DNA from 2 places in the Aeromonas sp. EU05-FHT14A05 genome. Region 1 is predicted to be linked to the other one. Evidence: predicted binding sites of a transcription regulator. Region 1 holds the regulator's gene; the other holds the start of a gene.
The links. The regulator LexA, encoded in region 1, represses DNA repair genes until DNA is damaged. The targets are predictions, from matches to a motif close to ANCTGTNTNNNNANACAGNT.

Region 1 (5,754 bases):
AGGAGGGACGGGAGTGGGTGATGACCATCAGGGATGACGGCCCCGGCGTGCCGGTGGAGCAGCAGCCCATGCTGTTTCTGCCCTTCTTCCGGGTGGACGATGCCCGCAACGCCAAGACAGGGGGCACAGGTCTCGGTCTCGCCATCGCCGCCGAGGCGATCCAGCGTCATGGCGGCACCATCAAGGCCAGCAACAATCATCCGACCGGGCTCGTCATCACCATCCGCCTGCCCATGGTGTGAGCCACCCCTTTTCATCGGCACGGGCGCTGGGTATGCTGGCGCCCGTTTCGCACCACCCCAGCCCCGCATCAGGATCCCGTCATGCTCGACATAGTGCTCTATCAACCGGAAATCCCGCCCAACACCGGCAACATCATCCGCCTCTGTGCCAACACCGGCTACCGGCTGCACCTGATAGAGCCCCTGGGTTTTGCCTGGGATGACAAGCGGGTGAAGCGGGCCGGGCTCGACTATCACGAGTTTGCCGAGGTGAAGCGCTGGCCGAGCTATGAGGCCTTTCTCGCGGCCGTGGCCCCCAAGCGGGTATTCGCCTGCACCACCAAGGGGCGCACCGCTCATTCGGCGGCGCAGTTCGCCCCGGGGGATGCCCTGCTGTTCGGGCCTGAGAGCCGCGGATTGCCGGCGGAGATCATAGAGAGCCTGCCGTTCGAGCAGCGGCTGCGCATTCCCATGCTGCCCCAGAGCCGCAGCATGAATCTGGCCAACGCGGTCGCTGTCTTCGTCTACGAGAGCTGGCGCCAGTTCGGCTATGAGGGATCTCTCTAGCCTCCGTCGGCGCGGCGCCCTCAGAGGCGGTGCCGACCATGAGACCACGTCAGGCGGGTTCCCGGCCTTGACCCAGCAGGCGGCCGTCACGCTCAAGTTGCCAGCATAGCCAGCCCAGAGTCAGGCCCCGCCCTGTCATCAGCGCCGCCATGGCGGCCCACAAGGCCGCCACGCCCCACCCCTGGCACAGCCACCAGATCGGGAAGAAGCCGGCAAACACCGCCACCAGCATGCTGTTGCGCATCTCGCGAGCCCGGGTGGCCCCGATGAAGGCCCCATCCAGCAGGAAGCACCAGACCGCCAGCAAGGGCATGGCGATGAGCCAGGGCAGCTGGCGGTTCGCCTCGGCAATCACCGCAGGGATGTCGGTGATATGGGCGATGAGCTGCCGCCCCCCCAGGGCAAACCCCAGGGCGAAGGCGATCGCGATCAGCAAGGCCCAACCCAGGTTGAGGACTATGGCCTCCCGCAGCCCCTGCCTGTCCCGCCGTCCTATGGCACGCCCCACCATGGCTTCCACCGCGTAGGCAAAACCGTCCAGCCCGTAGGAGATCAGCATCAGGAAGTTGAGCAGCACCGCATTGGCGGCCACCGCCACGTCCCCCAGCCTGGCCCCCTGCAGAGTCATGAAGGCGAAACAGAGCTGCAGGCAGAGGGAGCGGATGAAGATGTCCCGATTCAGGCCGAGCAGCCGCCGCACCGCGGGCCATCGCCACCAGCGCCACCAGGCGTTCTGCCACACCTCGGCCGGGAGATGGCGCAGGCGGCGGCTCACCAGCCAGAGCCCCACCCCGAGCGAGCAGTAGTCCGCCAGCAGGGAGGCGGCAGCCACCCCCCTGACCTGCCAGCCCAGCCCCAGCACGAACCATGCATCCAGCACCATGTTCACCAGGTTGCTCAGGATCAGCAGCAGCATGGGGCTGCGCGCATCCTGCATGCCCAGCAGCCAGCCCATGATGACCAGGTTGCACAGGGCCGCCGGGGCGCTCCAGATCCGCACCGAGACATAGTCTCCGGCATAGACCTGCACCTCGGGGGATCCCCCGCTGAGCCCTATGATGGCCGGCAAGAAAGGCAGCACCAGCAACAGCAGGGCCAGCCCCAGCCCGACGGCGAGGCCGAGCGCCCGCGCCAGGGTGTCCAGCTGCCCTTCGGCGCTGGCGGCGCCCTGGGCCTGGGCGGTCAGGCCAGTGGTGGACATGCGCAGGAAACCGAGCAGCCAGAACAGGAGGTTGATGAGGGTTGCCCCGACCGAGACGCCCCCGAGGAACCAGGCCTGACCGAGATGACCGATCACCCAGGTGTCCACCAGGCCGAGCAAGGGGGTGGTGACGTTGGAGAACACCATGGGCAGGGCTAGGGCAAACACGGCCCTGTGGCGGCGGGGATCCCTCAGCCAGGACGCCATCAAGCTGGGCACGATCGGCGCAGGCGGCTCACTCGTCGGCCAGCCGCACTATGCGTGCGAAGTCGGAGACCATGGTCTGCATGTCCACATGAGGCACCTCACCCGGGGCCACCTTGGGACGGAACATGGCCACCAGCTTGCCCTCGGGGCTGATCAGCACGATCGAGGCCGAGTGGTCTATGAGGTAATCCTTGCGTTCGCTCTCCACGATGGAATAGACGAGGCCAAGGTTGCGCACCAGGGGGAAGAGGGCGCGGTGGGGGCCGGTCGCCGCCTTGAACTCCGGATGGAAGAAGGCGGTGTAGCTCTTGAGGCGGGCACTGTCATCCCGCTGGGGATCCGCCGAGACGAAGACCACCTGGCTGCTGGGCGAGATCTTCTTCAGATCCGGGTAGATGGAGCGCAGATCCGCCAGGGCGGTCGGGCAGACGTCGGGACAATAGGTGTAGCCGATGAACAGGAAGGTCCAGTGCCCCGCCAGATTGGCGGCGGTGAAGGGCTTCCCATCCCCATCCGTGAGGGTGAAGGGATTGATGTCGCGCCCTACCGGATAATAATCCGCCTGCGCAGGCAGGGAGGGTTGGCTCCAGTAATAAGCCGCCATTATGCTGCCGACGAAGAGCAACAACAGCAGGGAAAAACGTGGTTTAACCATATAAAACAGAACCTTGCTAGTTCAACCAGCCAGATGGCGGGGCCAATGAAGGGCTATTGTAACCCGCCAGGCCCCGTTTCTGCCTAGTCCCGAGTCCGGAACCCGGTCAGGAAAGGTCCCCATAGGGAGGAGACAACCACTATCTCCCGGCCATGGCGGGGATAAAGAAAAGCCCCACACCGGGTGGGGCTCACACACTGTTCGGGGGACTGGCTCAGGGTCGCAGTCTTCGCTGCCCTTGGGGGCGCCGGATAGTGGCGCGCAGCGGAATGACCGGGGCCGTCCAGGGAGCATCTGGCAAACCTATGTCGTGGTGGCGGCGGAACAGACGAACCAGGCGGACAATCTTGTCCTTGGGGCACCCCAGCCAGATGGTCCAGCCATCGCCCTTGTGATAGACCCAGAGCGCATAAAACCACGTCATCCGACTGCCCTTGATGAATCGGGTGATGGAGGATGCGGGGGTTGCGGTTGCGGCCGGACCCGGATCCCACGGCGAGCTTGAAGCCATACCTGTCCTCCTTGCTCAACAGGCCACGCCGACCAGTGTGACTGCCATCGGGAGGCAGACCAGGCACCGTCGCGTACTGACTGTATTGAGTCGTCCTGCTGCCTGACGACTCTCCTGTCCCGCACCGCCCCAGCCGTGATGCATCCCTGCTACCCATGCTGACCTGGCGGCACACTCAAGGTCATGGCGGTTATCCGGCCATGACACTGCGGGCCTTCTCAAAGGATATATCCGAAATGCACGATGCGTGGCGGTACTGTTTGCGGTGGATCTGGGTGGCGGCAATGGCGGGGATCGGGGAGGAAAGGAGATCGGGGAAAACGCACAAACGAAGGGGCTTCCCGCAGGAGGCCCCTTGGCATGTTCGATGGCTACATCCAGTCGGCGTTGCGAATGACCCCGACCGCCAGCCCTTCGATGGTCAGGTGCTGGCTGGAGAGATCCACCTCGATGGGGGAGAGATCCTCGTTCTCCGGCAGCAGCCACACCTGGCTGCCCTTGCGCTGGAAGCGCTTGACGGTGACGTCTTCATCGAGACGCGCCACCACCACCTGGCCGTTGCGCACCTCCTGGGTCTTGTGCACCGCCAGCAGATCCCCATCCATGATGCCGATGTTCTTCATGCTCATGCCCTGCACCCGCAACAGGAAGTCTGCCCGCGGGTGGAACAGGGCGGGATCCACCTGATAGTGGCTCTCGATGTGCTCCTGGGCTAGGATGGGCTCGCCGGCCGCGACCTTGCCGATGAGCGGCAGGCCGTTCTCTTCTGGCGCGGCCTCCTCTTCCTCGAGCAGCAGGCGGATGCCGCGGGAGGTGCCGGGCATGATCTCGATGACCCCTTTCTTGGCCAGGGCCTTCAGATGTTCCTCGGCCGCATTGGCCGACTTGAAGCCAAGCTTCTGGGCGATCTCGGCGCGAGTCGGCGGCATGCCGGTCTCGCTCATGTTCGCCTTGATAAGCTCCAGCACTTCAGCCTGGCGGGGGGTAAGGGGTTTCATAGCATTGGCACCTGTCTTTTTATACAGCACACTGGCAGTATATACAGTGCTGTGGCCAAGGCAAGGCGTTGCTGATATTTGTCCCCACCTTGTCGCAAAATTCCCGCACCTTCTATCCTGAAAAGGCACTCATCCTACCTCTCGGCGACAAGCCGTCGGTGATTTGCTATGCTCACGCCGCATTTTTTTGGAGAGCAGACGCACATGTCCCTTGGACAGAACATTTCCAGAGCCATCCTGCAATGGCCGGTCAGTGGCTTGGTCAATCACAAGAGCCTGCCGGAAAATCCCATCACGGAACTCAAGCTGGATCCGGCAAGACCCATAGTCTATGCCCTGAAGACCAGCTCGATCACCGACCTGATGACCCTGCAACAGTGCTGCGAGGATCTCGGCCTGCCCGGCCCGTTCACGCCGCTGGAGCTGGGTGGCCAGCTGCTGCCGCGCTACGTCTGTCTGGATCGTCCGCCTCCCCTGTTTGGCACGCGCAACAAGCCGCTGCCCTTCCTGCAGGAGTTCCACCAGCTGCTGGACTTGCACAAGCAGGATCCCGAGCTGGATATCCAGGTGGTGCCCGTCACCCTGTTCTGGGGCCGCGCCCCCGGCCGGGAAGGCGAGGAAGCCTCCGGCTGGAACATCATCAGCAGCTTGGCCCCGAACCGGCTCAAGAAGGCGTTGATCGTGATCCTGAAAGGGCGCGAAAACCTGGTGCGCTTCTCACCGCCGCTCTCATTGCGCTACATGGCGGACAAGCACGGCACCGACGAGGCCATCGCCCACAAGCTGGCGCGGGTGGCCCGCACCCACTTCAGTCGCCAGCAGCTGGCGGCCACCGGCCCCAAGCTGCCGAACCGCAACCTGCTGTTCAAGCAGTTGCTGGAGTCGAGCGTGATCCAGCAGGCCATCGAGGAAGAGGCCAGACGGGAGGGGATCAGCCTCGAAAAAGCCCAGAAGCGCGCCCATGGCTACATGGACGAGATCGCCTCCAACTTCTCCTACCGGCTGATCCGGCTCGGGGAGAGCTTCCTCGGCTGGCTGTGGAACAAGCTCTACCGCGGCCTCTCGGTCAACGGTGCCGAGCAGGTGCGCCAGCTCGCCCAGGAAGGGCACGAGATAGTCTACGTCCCCTGCCATCGCAGCCACATGGACTACCTGCTGCTCTCCTACGTCATCTACCACCAGGGCATGGTGCCGCCCCATATCGCGGCGGGCATCAACCTCAACTTCTGGCCGGCGGGCCCCATCTTCCGCCACGGCGGCGCCTTCTTCATCCGCCGCACCTTCAAGGGCAACCCGCTCTACAGCACGGTATTTCGTGAATACCTGAACCTGCTGTTTGCCAAGGGCTACTCGGTGGAGTTCTTCACCGAAGGGGGTCGCTCGCGCACCGGCCG
Region 2 (5,754 bases), on a different contig from region 1:
CTGTACCGTCATCTCCAATGACAACAAGGCCACCTTCATCAAGGAGCTCAAGCTGCAGATCCCCGATGGCGAGAGCGTCCCGTTCCGCGCCGGCGGTTATATCCAGATCGAAGCCCCTGCCCACCACGTGCAGTACAAGAACTTCGACATTCCCGAGGAGTATCGCGGGGACTGGGATCGCTTCAAGATCTTCGAACTGGAGTCCAAGGTCAACGAGCCTATTATCCGTGCCTACTCCATGGCGAACTATCCGGAAGAGTTCGGCATCATCATGCTGAACGTGCGGATCGCGACCCCGCCGCCGAGCAACTGGACTGCCCCTCCCGGCCAGATGTCCTCCTACATCTTCAGCCTGAAGGCTGGGGACAAGGTGACCATCTCGGGTCCGTTCGGCGAGTTCTTCGCCAAGGACACCGACGCCGAAATGGTGTTCATCGGTGGTGGTGCCGGCATGGCGCCGATGCGTTCCCACATCTTCGACCAGCTGCGCCGCCTGAAGTCCAAGCGCAAGATGAGCTTCTGGTACGGTGCCCGTTCCAAGCGCGAGATGTTCTATGTCGAGGACTTCGACATGCTGGCCGCCGAGAACGACAACTTCCAGTGGCACGTCGCCCTGTCCGATCCGCAACCGGAAGACAACTGGGATGGCTACACCGGCTTCATCCACAACGTCTTGTTCGAGAACTACCTCAAGAACCACGAGGCGCCGGAAGATTGCGAGTTCTACATGTGTGGACCTCCCGTGATGAACGCTGCCGTCATCAACATGCTGAAAAACCTCGGCGTTGAAGACGAAAACATCCTCCTGGATGACTTTGGTGGTTAATCCATGCACAGTGTTGTAAAGACCTGGCTAGCCTTCGGGCTAGCCTTTTTCTTGACTGGGTGCGGTCAGGAATCGGTCCAATCCAAGCCGGAGATCCACATCACCGGCAGCACCATGGGCACCTACTACTCCATCAAGGTGGCGGATGCCGCCGTCACGGATGCCGCCAAGCTGCAGGCCGAGGTCGACGTCCTGCTGGAGCGGGTCAACGATCAGATGTCGACCTACCGCCCGGATTCCGAGCTGTCGCGCTTCAACCAGCACAAGGACAATACCCCTGTGGTGGTCTCCCGTGACACAGCCCGGGTGGTGACCGAGGCCATTCACATTGGCCGCGAGAGCCGCGGGGCGCTGGACGTCACCGTGGGCCCCCTGGTCAATCTGTGGGGCTTTGGGCCGGATGCCAAACCGACCAAGGTGCCATCCGACGAGCTGATCGCCCAGACCCGGCAGAAGACGGGCCTCGGCAATCTGCATGTGGTAACCTCGGTCGACGCCGACACCCTGCAAAAGGACATCCCGGATCTCTACGTGGATCTCTCCGCCATCGCCAAGGGCTTCGGGGTGGACAAGGTGGCCGAGTACCTGGAATCCCTGGGGGCGCGCAACTACCTGGTGGAGATCGGCGGCGAGCTGCGGATCAATGGCGTCAACGGCAAGGGTCACCCCTGGCGCGTCGCCATCGAGAAGCCGACCGCCAATGCCGGCTCGGTGCAGGAGGTGATAGTGCCAGGGGACAACGGCGTCGCCACCTCGGGGGACTATCGCAACTACTACGAGCTGGATGGCAAGCGCTTCTCCCACACCATGGATCCGCTGACGGGCAAGCCCATCACCCATCGCATGGTGTCGGTCACCGTGATCCACCCCTCCTGCATGACGGCAGACGGGCTGGCCACGGCGCTGACGGTCATGGGAACGCAGAAGAGCCTGGCCTATGCCAAGGAGCGGGGTCTGGCCATCTTCGTCATCACCAAGACGGACGAGGGCTTCGAGGAGGCTTACTCGGATGCCTTCAAGCCCTACCTGGCCAAGCAGCCCGGTTAACCTTGAAGGCGCCGCCATCACTCGGCGGCGCCTGGGAATCTTGTCGCCGGATGCCGTCGAGCCGTATCTGGTTAAACAGTAAAGGGGTAATACCATGCAGATCTTTCTGATCACCTTCGGGGTGTTTCTGGTGGTGGTGGTGGCCATGGCCATCGGCTACATCTTCCAGAAGAAGACCATCTCCGGCTCCTGTGGCGGCCTTGGCACCATAGGGATCGAGAAGGAGTGCGACTGCCCGGAGCCCTGCGACAATCGCAAGAAGAAGATGGCCAAGGAAGAGGCCCGTCGCAAGATGCTGGTGGACAACCGCATCCTCTGAGGGCGAGCACCCGCGTGCGGGTGCATCGAATGCACGCGAGCCGACCCTGGGTCGGCTCGCGTTTTCATGGCGCTCAGTAGTCGTACTGGCTGCAGGCCTTGTTGTGAAACTCCGCCTTTCGCTTTGCCAGCTCCTCCCTTGTGCCCAGCTCGTCCCCCTGCTTGATGGCCTTCTCCAGTATCTCTATGCGCTCAAACAGCCAGCTGCACTCGGCGGTCGGATGGTCCTTGGTCATGCCTGTCAGCGGCAACAGCAGCAGGCAGAGTCCCGGCCAGATTGCTCTCATCTCTCTCCTCCTTGAGTCTGATGTGGATGGTGCCTTGAGAGTCTATCCGTCCCTCTCCTCCCGTGCGCTGGCAGAAATGACAGGGCTGGGGTAGCATGGGGCCTTGACTGGTTATTCATACAGTGGTGTCGCCGCCTCGTCACGACAGCGGCGGTGCACCCAACCATGCGGCAGGCGCCGACGGCTCAACAGACTCTGGCATGCGCAAGATCATTCACATCGACATGGACTGCTTCTTCGCCGCGGTGGAGATGCGGGACAACCCGGCCCTGCGGGAGGTGCCGCTGGCCATCGGCGGCTCGGCCGACAGGCGCGGCGTCATCTCCACCTGCAACTATGTGGCGCGCCGCTTCGGGGTACGCTCCGCCATGCCGAGCGCCCTGGCCAGGAAACTCTGCCCGCCGCTGGTGCTGATCCCCGGGCGGATGGCCGTCTACAAGGAGACCTCCCGCCAGTTGCAGGCCATCTTCCTGCGCTACACGGAGCAGGTGGAGCCGCTCTCCCTCGATGAAGCCTACCTGGATGTCACCGACAGCCCCCACTGCGGCGGCAGCGCCACCCTGATGGCGGCCGAGATCCGCGCCGCCATCGTCCTCGAACTGGGGTTGACCGCCTCGGCCGGGGTGGCGCCGAACAAGTTTCTGGCCAAGCTCGCCTCCGAGCAGCGCAAGCCGGACGGCCTGTTCGTCATCCGCCCCCAGGAGGTGGACGAGTTCGTGCGCCAGCTGCCCCTCGGCAAGCTGCCCGGCATAGGCCGCAAGACGGCGGAGCGGCTGGAGTCCCTCGGACTCTACTCCTGCGAGGATGCCCGCCAGCTCGGCAACGAGGAGCTGGTGAGCCGTTTCGGCAAGCTCGGGGAGATGCTGGCCGGTCGCATCTGGGGACATGACGATCAGCCGGTACAGGCCCGGCGGATACGCAAGAGCATAGGGGTGGAGACGACCCTCGCCAGCGACGTGCTGGATGAAGCCGCCTGCCGGGAGGTGCTCGGCCGGCTCATTCCCGAGCTGGAGCTGCGCTTTGCCAGGGCTTGCCCTGCGGAGGCGCTGATGGGGCAGGGGATCAAGCTGAAGTTTGCCGATTTCCACCAGACCACCGTCTATCGCAAGGGGAGCTACCAGGCGAGCCGTTTCCACGATCTGCTGCACGAGGGGCTGCAACGGTCTCAAGGAAAACCCATTCGCCTGCTCGGTCTGGTGGTCGGTCTGCCAGGGGCGGGGGAGATCAACCAATTGAGCCTGGATCTCTGCTGATTTAGTTAAGTTTTTGTGTCCAAAACCGATACAGTGTTCACATCTGTAGACGTTAGGAAATGTGGCATGAGTTCTCTTTCTGTTCAGGGACGGATCACCCTGATCGCCGGTTGCTGTCTGTTGGCCAGTGCCGCCGCACTGGTCGCCTCTTCCCTCTTCAACGCGGCCCGCATGCAGGAGCAGGTGCTCACCTCCACCACCCTGGAGGGGCAGCACGCGGCAGAAAACTGGATGAAGGCCATGGGGTCCACCCAGGCGGCCAGAGTGACCAGCTACCTCGACGAGGCCTATTTCAGGGCCACCCTGCTGGCGGAGGGCATACTGTTCCAGCGCAAGAACGCGGCGGACAACTTCGTTCACTCCGAGGCGCTGCGCAATGCCGTGAACCAGCAGTTGCAGGACGCGGCGGAGTCGTCGGCCAATCTGCTCGGGGTCTATGCGGTATTCGAACCCAACCAGCTCGACGGCGAAGACGACAACTATCAGGGCTCGACCGCGCTCGGGGCCAACGACAAGGGGCGCTTCTCCAGCTACTGGGCCAGAGTCGATGGCAAGGTGACCCTGGAGGTGATGGACGAGGCGCTGCTGGCCGACGACAAGCCGTCCGGGCACGGCGGCCTGGAGAATGACTGGTACAGCTGCAGCATTCGCAGCAAGGCCCTCTGTCTGCTCGATCCCTATGTGGACGAGGTGGGCACCCGGCAGGTGCTGATGACCTCGGTGACGGCCCCCCTGCTGGAAGAGGGCAATCTGCTCGGCATGGTGGGGGTCGACATCTCGCTGGCCACCTTGCAGAGCCTGGTGGAGGAGATGGACAAGACGCTCTATGACGGGCAGGGCAAGGTGCTGCTGCTCAGTCACGAGGGGCGGGTGGCCGGGGTCGAAGGGTTCAAGGTCGCCCTTGGGGAGCCTCTGGATCAGCAGGGGCTGTCGGCGGATCTCAACGGCTGGCTCGCCAAGGGGGAGGTGGTCACGCGCTGGAGCCCGGATGGCGCCCTGTTGCAGACCTTCGTGCCGGTCAGCATGCGCGGGACGGATCGCAAGTGGGGCATCTACATCGAACTGCCCCGCGCCGTGGTGCTCGCCTCCGCCCTGCAACTGCAGGATGAGCTGGAGGGCCAGTCCCAGCGCAGCGTCGCCACCCAGCTGCTGATCGGCGGGGCCATCTCAGCCCTTGCCCTGCTCTGCATCTGGCTGATGGCCCAGCGCATCGTCGCCCCCATCCGCACCGTGGTGGCCCGCCTCAAGGACATCGCCAGCGGCGAGGGGGATCTGACCCAGCGCATCGACCTGCGTCGCGATGACGAGATAGGCGAGCTGGCGAAGTGGTTCAACAACTTCCTGGACAAGCTGCAGTCCACCATCAGCCAGGTGATCGATACCGTGGCCGGCACCCGGGCCAGCGCGGCGCTGGCGGCGCAAGGGGCCGAGCGCACCAGTGCCGGCATGCAGTCCCAGTATCAGGAGGTGGATCTGGTGGCCACGGCGTTCGAGGAGCTGAGCGCCACCGCCCTGCAGGTCGCGGGCAATGCCAGCTCGGCGGTGAGCGCGGCCAACCAGGCGGACATGGCGGCCCAGGAGGGCAAGTCCGTGGTCGCCGATACCCAGCAGGCCATGTCCAGGCTGATGGCGGTGATCAGCGATGCCAAGCCCGTGGTGGAGCGGCTGGCCGCCAACAGCGACAACATCAACGACATCCTCATCGTCATCCAGGGAATAGCCGAACAGACCAACCTGCTGGCGCTCAATGCCGCCATCGAGGCGGCGCGGGCCGGTGAACAGGGCCGCGGCTTCGCCGTGGTGGCCGACGAGGTGCGCAACCTGGCGGGTCGTACCCAGAATGCCATCGTCGAGATCCAGACGCTGATCACCGAGCTGCAGTCGGGCACAGAGGCTGTGGTGAAGGCGATCATGACGGGCCACAGCCAGGCGGATGTGACCCTCGGCAAGGTGGAGCTGTCGGTCAGCGTGCTGGAGCAGATCATCCATGCGGTGGCCACCATCCATCAGATGAACGAGCAGA

Region 2: a site for LexA is predicted at 2,584-2,603, ahead of dinB (DNA polymerase IV). Genes of this name have one in related genera too.

What each region holds. Positions count from the first base shown of each region.
Region 1 is NZ_JBYTDH010000021.1:10,064-15,817, forward strand. It holds gene AC3WR3_RS20120 (ATP-binding protein) at 1-242, shown strand, start outside; gene trmL (tRNA (uridine(34)/cytosine(34)/5-carboxymethylaminomethyluridine(34)-2'-O)-methyltransferase TrmL) at 324-788, shown strand; gene AC3WR3_RS20130 (MATE family efflux transporter) at 838-2,196, opposite strand; gene AC3WR3_RS20135 (SCO family protein) at 2,225-2,851, opposite strand; gene AC3WR3_RS20140 (hypothetical protein) at 3,066-3,275, opposite strand; gene lexA (transcriptional repressor LexA) at 3,734-4,360, opposite strand; gene plsB (glycerol-3-phosphate 1-O-acyltransferase PlsB) at 4,565-5,754, shown strand, end outside.
Region 2 is NZ_JBYTDH010000006.1:81,404-87,157, forward strand. It holds gene nqrF (NADH:ubiquinone reductase (Na(+)-transporting) subunit F) at 1-826, shown strand, start outside; gene AC3WR3_RS10780 (FAD:protein FMN transferase) at 830-1,873, shown strand; gene nqrM ((Na+)-NQR maturation NqrM) at 1,968-2,192, shown strand; gene AC3WR3_RS10790 (hypothetical protein) at 2,266-2,478, opposite strand; gene dinB (DNA polymerase IV) at 2,679-3,731, shown strand; gene AC3WR3_RS10800 (methyl-accepting chemotaxis protein) at 3,798-5,754, shown strand, end outside.